DNA from 2 places in the Erwinia sp. LJJL01 genome. Region 2 is predicted to be linked to the other one. Evidence: predicted binding sites of a transcription regulator. Region 2 holds the regulator's gene; the other holds the start of a gene.

Region 1 (5,144 bases), 660 kb from region 2:
CATTTGCACTTAATCAGTGCAGCCCGTTGGCGCTATGCACCTTGCCAGCGCGTAAACAGATCGTTGTCCAACTCGATATCAAACTGGTCGATTACGCGGTTTACCGTCTGGTCAACGATGTCCATCACGCTCTGCGGACGATGATAAAAAGCCGGCACCGGCGGCATAATAATCGCCCCCAGTTCAGCGGCCGTGGTCATCATGCGCAAATGGCCGAGATGCAGCGGGGTCTCGCGCACGCACAGCACCAGACGGCGACGCTCTTTCAGCACCACATCCGCCGCGCGCGTTAGCAGGCCGTCGCTATAGCTGTGAACGATCCCGGAAAGGGTTTTCATTGAGCACGGCAGAATAGCCATGCCGTCGGTTTTGTATGAGCCGGAAGAGATACTGGCGGCGATATCACGCACGTCATGCACCACATCGGCCAGCGCCTGAACCTCGCGCACGGTGTAATCACTCTCCAGCGCCAGCGTCTGACGCGCGGCCTGGCTCATTATCAGATGGGTCTCTACCCCGCTCACCTGCTGCAAAATTTGCAGCGTGCGGATGCCATAAATCACCCCGCTGGCGCCAGAGATACCAATAATGAGTCGCTTCATAAAAATCCTTAAAAAAAATGGGCCGGAATCACTTCCGGCCCATCTTAGCGTATTTACCCGGGCTTAGCCTTCGTTATGCATTTCCAGGTTCTCAACTTCGTTCTGACGCTGCATCGCCTTCGCATCGTCATTACGCAGCGACTGCAGATACTCCAGGTATTGCTGATCGACGTCTTTGGTAACGTAGATACCGTCAAATACCGAGCATTCAAACTGGGCAATATCGGGGTTCTCTTCACGCACCGCTTCGATCAGGTCGCTCAGATCCTGGAAGATCAGCGCATCAGCACCAATCAGCTGGCGGATCTCTTCCACTTCACGTCCGTGAGCAATCAGCTCAGTGGCGCTCGGCATATCGATACCGTAAACGTTCGGGAAGCGAATTTCCGGGGCCGCAGAGGCGAGGTAAACTTTTTTCGCCCCGGCTTCCCGCGCCATCTCGATGATCTGCTCACAGGTGGTGCCGCGCACGATGGAGTCATCCACCAGCAGCACGTTTTTACCGCGGAACTCAGCACGGTTAGCGTTCAGCTTGCGGCGAACCGCACTGCGGCGCAGGTGCTGGCCCGGCATGATAAAGGTACGGCCTACGTAGCGGTTTTTCACAAAACCCTGACGGTAGGGCTTATCGAGAATACGCGCCATCTCCAGCGCGATATCGCAGGAGGTTTCCGGAATGGGGATAACCACATCGATGTCGAGATCTTCCCACTCGCGGGCGATTTTCGCCCCCAGCTTGGTACCCATGCGCACGCGGGCGCTGTACACGGAGATCTTATCAAGGAAAGAGTCCGGGCGCGCAAAGTAGACATACTCGAACAGGCACGGATTGTATTTCGGGTTCTCCGCGCACTGGCGGGTAAACAGCTGACCTTTTTCGGTGACGTACACCGCTTCGCCAGGTGCCACATCGCGCAGGAACTCAAAGCCTAAAGTATCCAGCGCCACGCTTTCGGAAGCGACCATATACTCGGTGCGGCCGTCGGCCATGCCGCGTTTCCCGATAACCAGCGGGCGGATGCCGTTCGGGTCACGGAATGCCACCAGGCCATGACCAATGATCATCGCCACACAGGCATAAGCCCCGCGCACCTTCTGGTGAACGGCAGCAATGGCGGAGAAGATGTTTTCGGCTTCCAGCGGGTAGTGCTGAAAGCGGTCCACTTCCTGCGCAAAGATGTTCAGCAGGATTTCGGAATCCGACGTGGTATTCACATGACGGCGGCCACTTTCGAACAGCGCCTTGCGCAGCTCGTGGGCGTTGGTCAGGTTGCCGTTGTGGGCAAGGGTAATACCGTAAGGGGAGTTCACATAGAAAGGCTGGGCTTCAGAAGCACTGGAACTTCCTGCCGTTGGGTAGCGCACGTGGCCAATACCCATATTGCCCTGCATACGCTGCATGTGGCGGGCTTCAAATACATCGCTGACCAGGCCGTTTGCTTTACGCAGACGGAAGCAATTCAATGCATCAATGGTAACGATGCCGGCGGCATCCTGCCCACGGTGCTGAAGCACCGTTAACGCATCATAAATCGACTGGTTGACCGGCATGAATCCGGCGATCCCGACAATACCGCACATAGTGACATTTCCTCATAAGCCGCAACCCCAGTGCGATTACTGGGGCAAAAAACTCGACGTGCTTTTCAGGTAATCAAAAAACCACCTGATGATGTAACTGAACTGGGGAATAAGCTGAGACTGCTGCCAGTCCGGGCTTTTGGAAAAACCGGTGAAAGTATCAAGGAAGAACAGCATCGCTGAAACAATCAGCACACCACGTAATGCCCCGAAACAGACTCCCAGTACTCTGTCGGTACCCGACAGGCCGGTTTTTTCAACCAGCGACCCGATCACATAGTTGACGATTGCCCCGACAATCAGCGTGGCAATAAACAACACCGCAATGGCGATTCCATTTCGAACCAGTTCGTCTTCAAATCCTGTAAACCAGACGGCAAGGAAGGAGTAGTAATGACTGGCGACAAAAAATGCGCAACCCCAGGTGACGAGAGAAAGAGCTTCCCGAACAAACCCACGGATCAGGCTGACAAGAGCCGAAAAACCAACAACCGCAATAATGACGTAATCTATCCAGACCATGAACTCTTCCAGTGACAATGCCCCTGAATCCAGCCATCCAGCTCGTTCGGGGCGAATTCTAACAGAAAAAGAAAACGTTTGCGTAGGGTTTTCCCACGTCGATTTAAATAATCGCCGACGTGGAAAAAATCTACAGACGGGCCACGATTTCGGCCGTCAGCACGCCGCAACGCAATACCTTGATTTGCCAGTATCATCACGTAGTACGCCCGGAACGACAGTGCTGCCGTTCCGGGCGTGAGACGATAAAAGCTATCGCAATCATAGCCCGTGCCATTGCTGCGCACGGGTTAACAACACTATCTAGCGCTGTAAGGCTTCACCACCCCGCCGAGGCCGGAGATGCTTTGCAGCTGGCTGACTGACGCCTGCATTTTCGCCTTGGAGGCATCCGGGCCGACGTAAATCCGGGTGATCTGCCCCTGCACCGGCGTTGAAGGCACGGTAAAGGCGCGATAGCCCGACAGACGTAGCTGGGCGACAATCTCATTCACCTTAGCGGCATTTTTCAGCGCGCCGAGCTGAACAACATAGGCCTGACCGCCTGGTGCGGCTTCCGCTGCCGGTGCTTCTTCTTTCGGCTGCGTTTTCTCAACTGGCTTCTCGACCGGTTTTTCTACCGCTTTCGGCTTCTCAACCGGCTTCGCTTTCTCAACTGGTTTTTCTACCGGCTTCGGTTTCGCCAGCGGTTTCTCCACCACTTTCGGCGGCTGCTGCTGCACCGGCGGCGGCGTAACGACAGTCGGCTGATTGCGCGACTGCGGCACGGTGGAACCACTGTCCGCCTGTGAGGTATTTTCACTGCTGCCTGGTGCCGTGGCCGCTGCGCCTTGCGGCGGCTGAGCAGGCAACGACTGCGTGACAGGCGGTACGAGATCCGTTTCCTGCTGATCTTCCGGTTTCGGCACCAGCGGGATTGCGGCAAACTCTTCTTTGTAATGTTTTTTCTTACCATCGAGCACGCCGGGCAGCACGATCACACCCAGCGCGACAATGATGATGGTTCCGACTAAACGGTTCTGAAACTTACTGGCCACTGCCGTTCTCCGTTTCCATCGTTTCCATGACCTGCGCTACGGTGTGGAATGAACCACACACCAGCACAATATCCTGTTCTGCTGCCTGCTGCAGCGCCTGCTGATACGCCGCCGTCACCGAACTGAAGGCCTGCGCGCCCTCCAGATACGCCATCAGCTGCTCCGCGCTGGCACCGCGCGGGCCGTCAAGCGGCGCACAGTACCAGGCATCAACCTGGGGACGGAGGCAGGCCAGCGTACCGGCAATATCTTTGTCGTGCAGCATACCGACCACCGCATGGACCTTCCCGACGTGCGCTAATTCTGCCAGTCGGCCAGCCAGATAGGCCGCCGCATGGGGATTATGCGCCACATCGAGGATCACCCGCGGTGACTCTGCCACCGTCTGAAAACGGCCCGGCAAAATGGCCTGATGCAGATGCGTGCGGATCACCGTTTCATCGACCTTCAGCCCGGAGGCACGCAGCGCAGCCAGCGCGGTGGCGGCATTGGGCAACGGCACCTGCGGCAGCGGTAACTGGTCGACGCGGCCCTGAGCATCCTGGAAAGACCAGCCTTGTGCGCTGGCCTGATATGACCAGTCACGATCGCGCTGGCTCAGCAGTGCGCCCTTCTCCGTCGCCACATCTGCAATGGTATGCGGCATATCCGGTTCACCGACAATGGCCGGTTTGCCGCCGCGGAACACGCCCGCTTTTTCGCGACCAATGCTTTCACGGTCCGGCCCCAGCCAGTCGGTATGATCCAGCGCAATACTGGTGATCACGGCGACATCAGCATCCACGATGTTGGTGGCGTCAAGGCGCCCGCCGAGGCCAACTTCGAGGATCGCGACGTCCAGCTGCGCCTGCTTAAACAGCCACAGCGCCGACAGGGTGCCGTATTCAAAATAGGTTAACGAGGTTGCGCCACGCCCGGCTTCAATTGCCGCAAACGAAGCGGTGTGTGCCGACTCGGCCAGTTCTGCCCCCTGAATGCGCACGCGTTCGGTGTAGCGCACCAGGTGCGGGGAGCTGTATACGCCCACGCGAAAGCCTGCGGCCATCAGCACAGTTTCCAGGGTTCGGCAGGTGGTGCCTTTGCCATTCGTTCCGGCAACGGTGAAGACCATGGGGGCAGGTTTGAGCAGGTCGAGTGAGGTGGCAACGCGCTGGACACGATCCAGCCCAAGTTCGATAGCCTGAGAGTGTAAATGCTCAAGATAATAAAGCCACGTGGCAAGAGGCGACGTGGCTTGAGGAAGATTATCCATGTGTCCCGTTCACAAAGTTACGGTTCATTGGTGAAAGGGACCCGTGGTCCCTTTCTCATCATCGATCAGGCCTCGGGGCTCTGTGGAACAGCAGCGGCTTCAGCGATCTCTTCTTCCTGCGGTGCAGGCAGATTCATGAACTTAGCCAGC
Region 2 (5,144 bases):
TGTATGACACGCTGCAGACCGCGGATCTGTTCTGTGAACTGGTTAATCGCTGGAAACGTCTGGGCGGCTGGCCGTTGCCCGCCAGCGCCGATGATCAACAGCAGGCTTAAACGCGCTGATTGAAAGATAAAAAAAAACCGGAGCCATTTGGCTCCGGTTTTTATTTTGGGTGCACTCTCAAGCTTTAACGCTTATTCAGACGCTTCGCTCGGATACTTTGCCGCAGTTTCTTTAATCAGACTCTGCAGTTCGCCGCGCTGGTACATTTCAATGATGATATCGCAGCCGCCGACCAGCTCACCGTCAACCCACAGCTGTGGGAAGGTCGGCCAGTTGGCATACTTCGGCATTTCAGCACGGATGTCCGGGTTCAGCAGAATATCAACATAGGCGAAACGCTCGCCGCAGGCTGAAAGCGCCTGAACAGCCTGCGCGGAGAAGCCGCAGCTTGGCAGTTTCGGGGAGCCTTTCATATACAGCAGGATCGGGTTTTCTGCAATCTGGCGCTGAATTTTTTCAACAGTACTCATAAATGCCTTCCTCAATACGATACTTCGTGTTTAGTTATTGTAGCGATTCTGTCCAGGCGATGAAAATGACATTTTCAGCAACAGCGTCAGCCTGTGCGCTGTCGTGGAACAGGTGATGGTGACAAAATAACATTTTCTTATCATCAATTCTCCCTCTGTCATGCGCGAAAGTGCAGTAACCGCTGACTTAACCACCTGATTGTGCTCAATTTCAAAGCGTTTACTTGATCTGTATTATTGAAACAAAAAAGACCTTACCTTTTGTTAAGAAGTTAGATTAGAATCGGTCCAACCTTCTGCTTTAGCGCAGAAATCACTTTTTCTGGCTGTGTTGCAGTGTTTTGCAGCGCACAAACTGTTAATGAGAACAATGCGTTCACTCATCACACTCATTCTGCTGGCCTTTGCTCAGCTATTTTTGAACCTGGCGCACGCATCGCCACATGCTCCTATTAATGCAAATCAACATAAAGTTGATAGCAGCGCTGCCAGTAAGGATGACCGGCGTAAACGCCGCCCGGTTAAAGCCGCCTCAACCAAAAAAGTCAAAGAACCCCTCAGCAAAAAGAGCAAACAACCAGCCAAAACCACGCGTACAACCGTTGCGCAAAAACTTAAGCTGAAAAAGAAACCCGCTGCTGAGCCGGTAAAAAAGATTAACGTCGCAAAAACCAAAACCACGGCTAAAAAGCTGGCTAAGAACGAAGGTAAAAAACGCTACGGTCGCCAGCGTGCAGATAAAAAACTCGAATCGCGCGTAGCAGAGAGTACCGATGCGCCGCTCAAGCTGAGTAAAGCTCACCGCGCGCGCTATCAGAAAGCTCGTGAGACAGCGATGAATAAACTGATGGGTCAGCTAGGGAAACCCTACCAGTGGGGCGGAACCTCGCCAAAAACCGGCTTCGACTGCAGTGGGCTGGTTTGGTATGCCTATAAAGATTTAGTGAAGTTTAAGATCCCACGTACCGCGAATGAAATGTATCACCTGCGTGACGCGGCCTCGATCAAACGCGATGAGTTGGAAAAAGGCGATTTGGTATTTTTCCGCATTAATGGTCGCGGCACTGCCGACCATGTGGGCGTCTATCTGGGCGGTGGGAAATTTATCCAGTCACCACGCACCGGCAAAGATATCCAGGTGAGCGCGCTGACGGAAGACTACTGGCAGGAGCACTACATTGGTGCCCGGCGCATGATGACACCGAAAACCATTCGTTAAACGCTAAAGAGAACGGGAGGAGCGACCTCCTCCCGGTGAAACTTAGTGCATTACTGCCGTGATGCTAAACGCAATAATCATCAGCAGTGAACCCACAACCGTCAGCAGTGTCATTTTCATATCGGTATTCATTTCCCCCCCCTTAATAACCCTGTTTAAAGTAAGCCAATAGATTTTCCCACAGTAGCCCGTAAAAATCTCGTTTTCTTTGCGCAGCCTTGCTAGAATTCCTCTTTTCCGTTGCGCAACAAGCACGGAAGTGATTTTACTCAGCACCGCATGTCACTCTACGGACGATTTAACCCCATCCTGACCCTTTGAGACAGCATCCATCATTATTCTGGGCGGCCAGAAATGGCGGTGTTTAGGCAAACGTTTAACCAATTAGTTATCAGAGTGTTACGATAACGCCAGGAGTACGAGTTTAATGGCAACAATTAAGGATGTGGCAAAGCGCGCCGGTGTTTCCACCACCACCGTTTCCCATGTAATCAATAAAACGCGCTTTGTAGCTGAAGAGACGCGTGAAGCGGTATGGACGGCAATCAAAGAATTGCACTATTCTCCCAGCGCCGTTGCACGTAGTCTGAAGGTTAACCACACCAAAACTATTGGCCTGCTGGCAACGTCCAGCGAAGCCCCCTATTTTGCCGAGATTATCGAAGCCATTGAAAACCGTTGCTTTGCTAAAGGTTATACGCTGATCCTCGGCAATGCGCACAACGACATCCAGAAGCAGCAGGCTTATCTGTCGATGATGGCGCAAAAGCGCGTTGATGGCCTGCTGGTGATGTGCTCAGAATACCCCGATGAGCTGATTTCCATGCTGGAAGACAATCGTAATATCCCCATGGTGGTAATGGACTGGGGTGAATCGCGCGGCGACTTCACTGATACCGTACTGGATAACGCTTTCGAAGGTGGCTACCTTGCCGGGCGCTATCTGATTGAACGTGGGCATCGTGATATTGGCGCGATCCCGGGGCAGCTGGAGCGCAACACCGGCGGCGGCCGCCATGCTGGCTTTATCAAGGCTCTTAACGAAGCCGGCATCAGCCTGCGCGATGAGTGGCTGGTGCAGGGTGACTTCGAACCGGAATCCGGCTACCGCGCCATGCAGCAGATTTTGTCACAGAAGCAGCGCCCGACGGCGATCTTCTGCGGTGGCGATATCATGGCAATGGGGGCTATCTGTGCCGCTGATGAGATGGGCCTGCGTGTGCCACAGGATATTTCGGTGATCGGTTATGACAACGTGCGCAACGCGCGCTACTTCACGCCGGCGCTCACCACCGTCCACCAGCCAAAAGAGCGTCTGGGTGAAACTGCCTTTGATATGCTGCTCGACAGAATTACCAGCAAGCGTGAAGAGCCTCAGACCATTGAGGTGCACCCTTCGCTGATTGAGCGCCGTTCAGTGGCCGATGGCCCATTCCGCGATTACCGTCGTTAATCCTCAGGGTGATGTTGCGCAACGTCACCCTGGTACGGTTTCACTTAGCCACTCGGCGTTAAGCGTTTCGGTACTGCCCAGATGTTCCAGCAGCCAGCTTAACGCCGGGGAGACGCTCTGCTCTGACCAACTCAGGCAGCACGGGCTATCGGGAAAAGGGGCGGCAAGCGGCAGCTCGCACAACACCCCCTGCTCCAGCCACGGCTGAGCAAAGTGCCCTGGTACCATACCCACGCATAATCCGGCGCGCAGGCAGTCAAACGCGCTATCCCAGTCCGGCACCACCAGCCGCCGCTGGTTATTCAGCGTCCAGGTAGTGCGCTTTGGCAAGGCTCTGGAGGTATCCTCCAGCACCAGCGATGGCCACTCGCGTATCAACTCTTCATTCAACGGGCTGCTGTGGCCAAGCAGCGGATGCCCGGCCAGCACGACACAGCGCCAGTTCAAACTTCCCATATCGCGAAAAGCAAAACGCCCGCCGACAGGAATAGCCTGCGTTGCGCCAATCGCCACGTCGACGCGCCCGTCCGCCAGCGCATCCCAAACGCCGTTGAAAACCTCTGGCGTAATATGCAGCTCCATATCCGGGAAGTGGCGGTAAAAATCCACCACCAGCTGCCGGGTACGCGCCGGACGGACAATACGATCGACCGCGATATTAATCTGCCCACGCCAGCCGTTAGCCACCTGTTGACAGCGCCGACGGGTGGCGAGCATTTTTTTGATGACAACTCTGCCCTCTTCGCTGAATACGCGCCCGGCTTCGGTCAGCACCACGTCGCGGTGCCGCCGCTCAAACAGGCTAACGGCTAGCCACTCCTCCATCTGACGTACGGTATAGCTGACGGCAGAGGGCACGCGATGCAGTTCTGCCGCAGCAGCGGTAAAACTGCCGGTTCTGGCAACCGCATCAATAACTTCCAGAGAATGTTCAGACCACATAGCTTTGCCTTCAATTTTTTTCAATGCGCCTGACGAATATTAGCGTTTCACAAGCCAGTCGGCACTCTATTACACTGCGTCGGTGAAAATTTGTCTGATAAGAGTTAAAACAATGCGATCCAAAGGCTTTATGATTTACCTGGCACTGCTCAGCATGCTGGGTTTCCTTGCTACCGATATGTACCTGCCCGCATTTGGCGTGATGCAGCAAGACCTGGGCAGTGAAGCGGGTGCCATCAGCGCCAGCTTGAGTATATTTCTCGCCGGTTTCGCCTGCGCACAGCTTATCTGGGGGCCACTCTCCGATCGCATCGGCCGTAAACCCGTGCTGCTGATGGGCCTGAGCCTGTTTGCCATTGGCTGCGCGGCAATGCTGTGGGTGAACTCTGCCCCATGGCTGCTGGCGATGCGCTTTGTTCAGGCCGTTGGCGTCTGTGCTGCGGCGGTAAGCTGGCAGGCACTGGTGGTAGACCGCTACAGTGGAGCGCGTGCCAATCGCGTTTTTGCCACTATCATGCCGCTGGTTGCTCTTTCGCCCGCGCTGGCGCCGCTGCTGGGGGCGTGGCTGCTGCAGCACTTTTCCTGGCGATCGATCTTCGTTGCGCTGCTGGTGATTAGCATCGGTTTGATCATCCCCACCCTGCGCCTGCCTGCACGCCCTGTAACCGACCATCGCGCACCTAAAACCGTCACTCCGGGCTTCTTCACTCTGCTGAAGTCGCCCATTTACAGCGGCAATGTGGCGATTTATGCCGCCTGTTCAGCGAGTTTTTTTGCGTGGCTGACCGGCTCACCGTTTATTCTGGGAAAATTAGGCCTGTCACCCGCGGATATCGGTCTGAGCTATGTGCCGCAAACTGCCGCCTTCCTGATCGGTGGGTTTAGCTGTCGTTCACTGCTGAATCACTTTGCCGGCCGTCAGCTGTTGCCCTGGCTGCTGGCGTTTTACAGTCTGAGTATTGCCGGGCTTTATCTAGTTGCTCAGCAGGCCGAACCTTCT

Evidence for each region. Region 2 encodes PurR, which represses purine synthesis genes. Its sites were predicted from a motif close to CANGCAAACGTTTGCNTG; they were not measured.
Region 1: a site for PurR is predicted at 2,773-2,790, ahead of cvpA (colicin V production protein). Genes of this name have one in related genera too.

What each region holds. Positions count from the first base shown of each region.
Region 1 is NZ_CP178576.1:353,223-358,366, forward strand. It holds gene ACLI4M_RS02380 (UbiX family flavin prenyltransferase) at 33-602, opposite strand; gene purF (amidophosphoribosyltransferase) at 666-2,183, opposite strand; gene cvpA (colicin V production protein) at 2,220-2,705, opposite strand; gene dedD (cell division protein DedD) at 3,005-3,742, opposite strand; gene folC (bifunctional tetrahydrofolate synthase/dihydrofolate synthase) at 3,732-4,994, opposite strand; gene accD (acetyl-CoA carboxylase, carboxyltransferase subunit beta) at 5,060-5,144, opposite strand, start outside.
Region 2 is NZ_CP178576.1:4,445,717-4,450,860, forward strand. It holds gene rnt (ribonuclease T) at 1-110, shown strand, start outside; gene ACLI4M_RS21750 (Grx4 family monothiol glutaredoxin) at 192-530, opposite strand; gene ACLI4M_RS21755 (C40 family peptidase) at 901-1,749, shown strand; gene ACLI4M_RS21760 (YnhF family membrane protein) at 1,792-1,881, opposite strand; gene purR (HTH-type transcriptional repressor PurR) at 2,177-3,202, shown strand; gene punR (DNA-binding transcriptional activator PunR) at 3,227-4,144, opposite strand; gene punC (purine nucleoside transporter PunC) at 4,257-5,144, shown strand, end outside.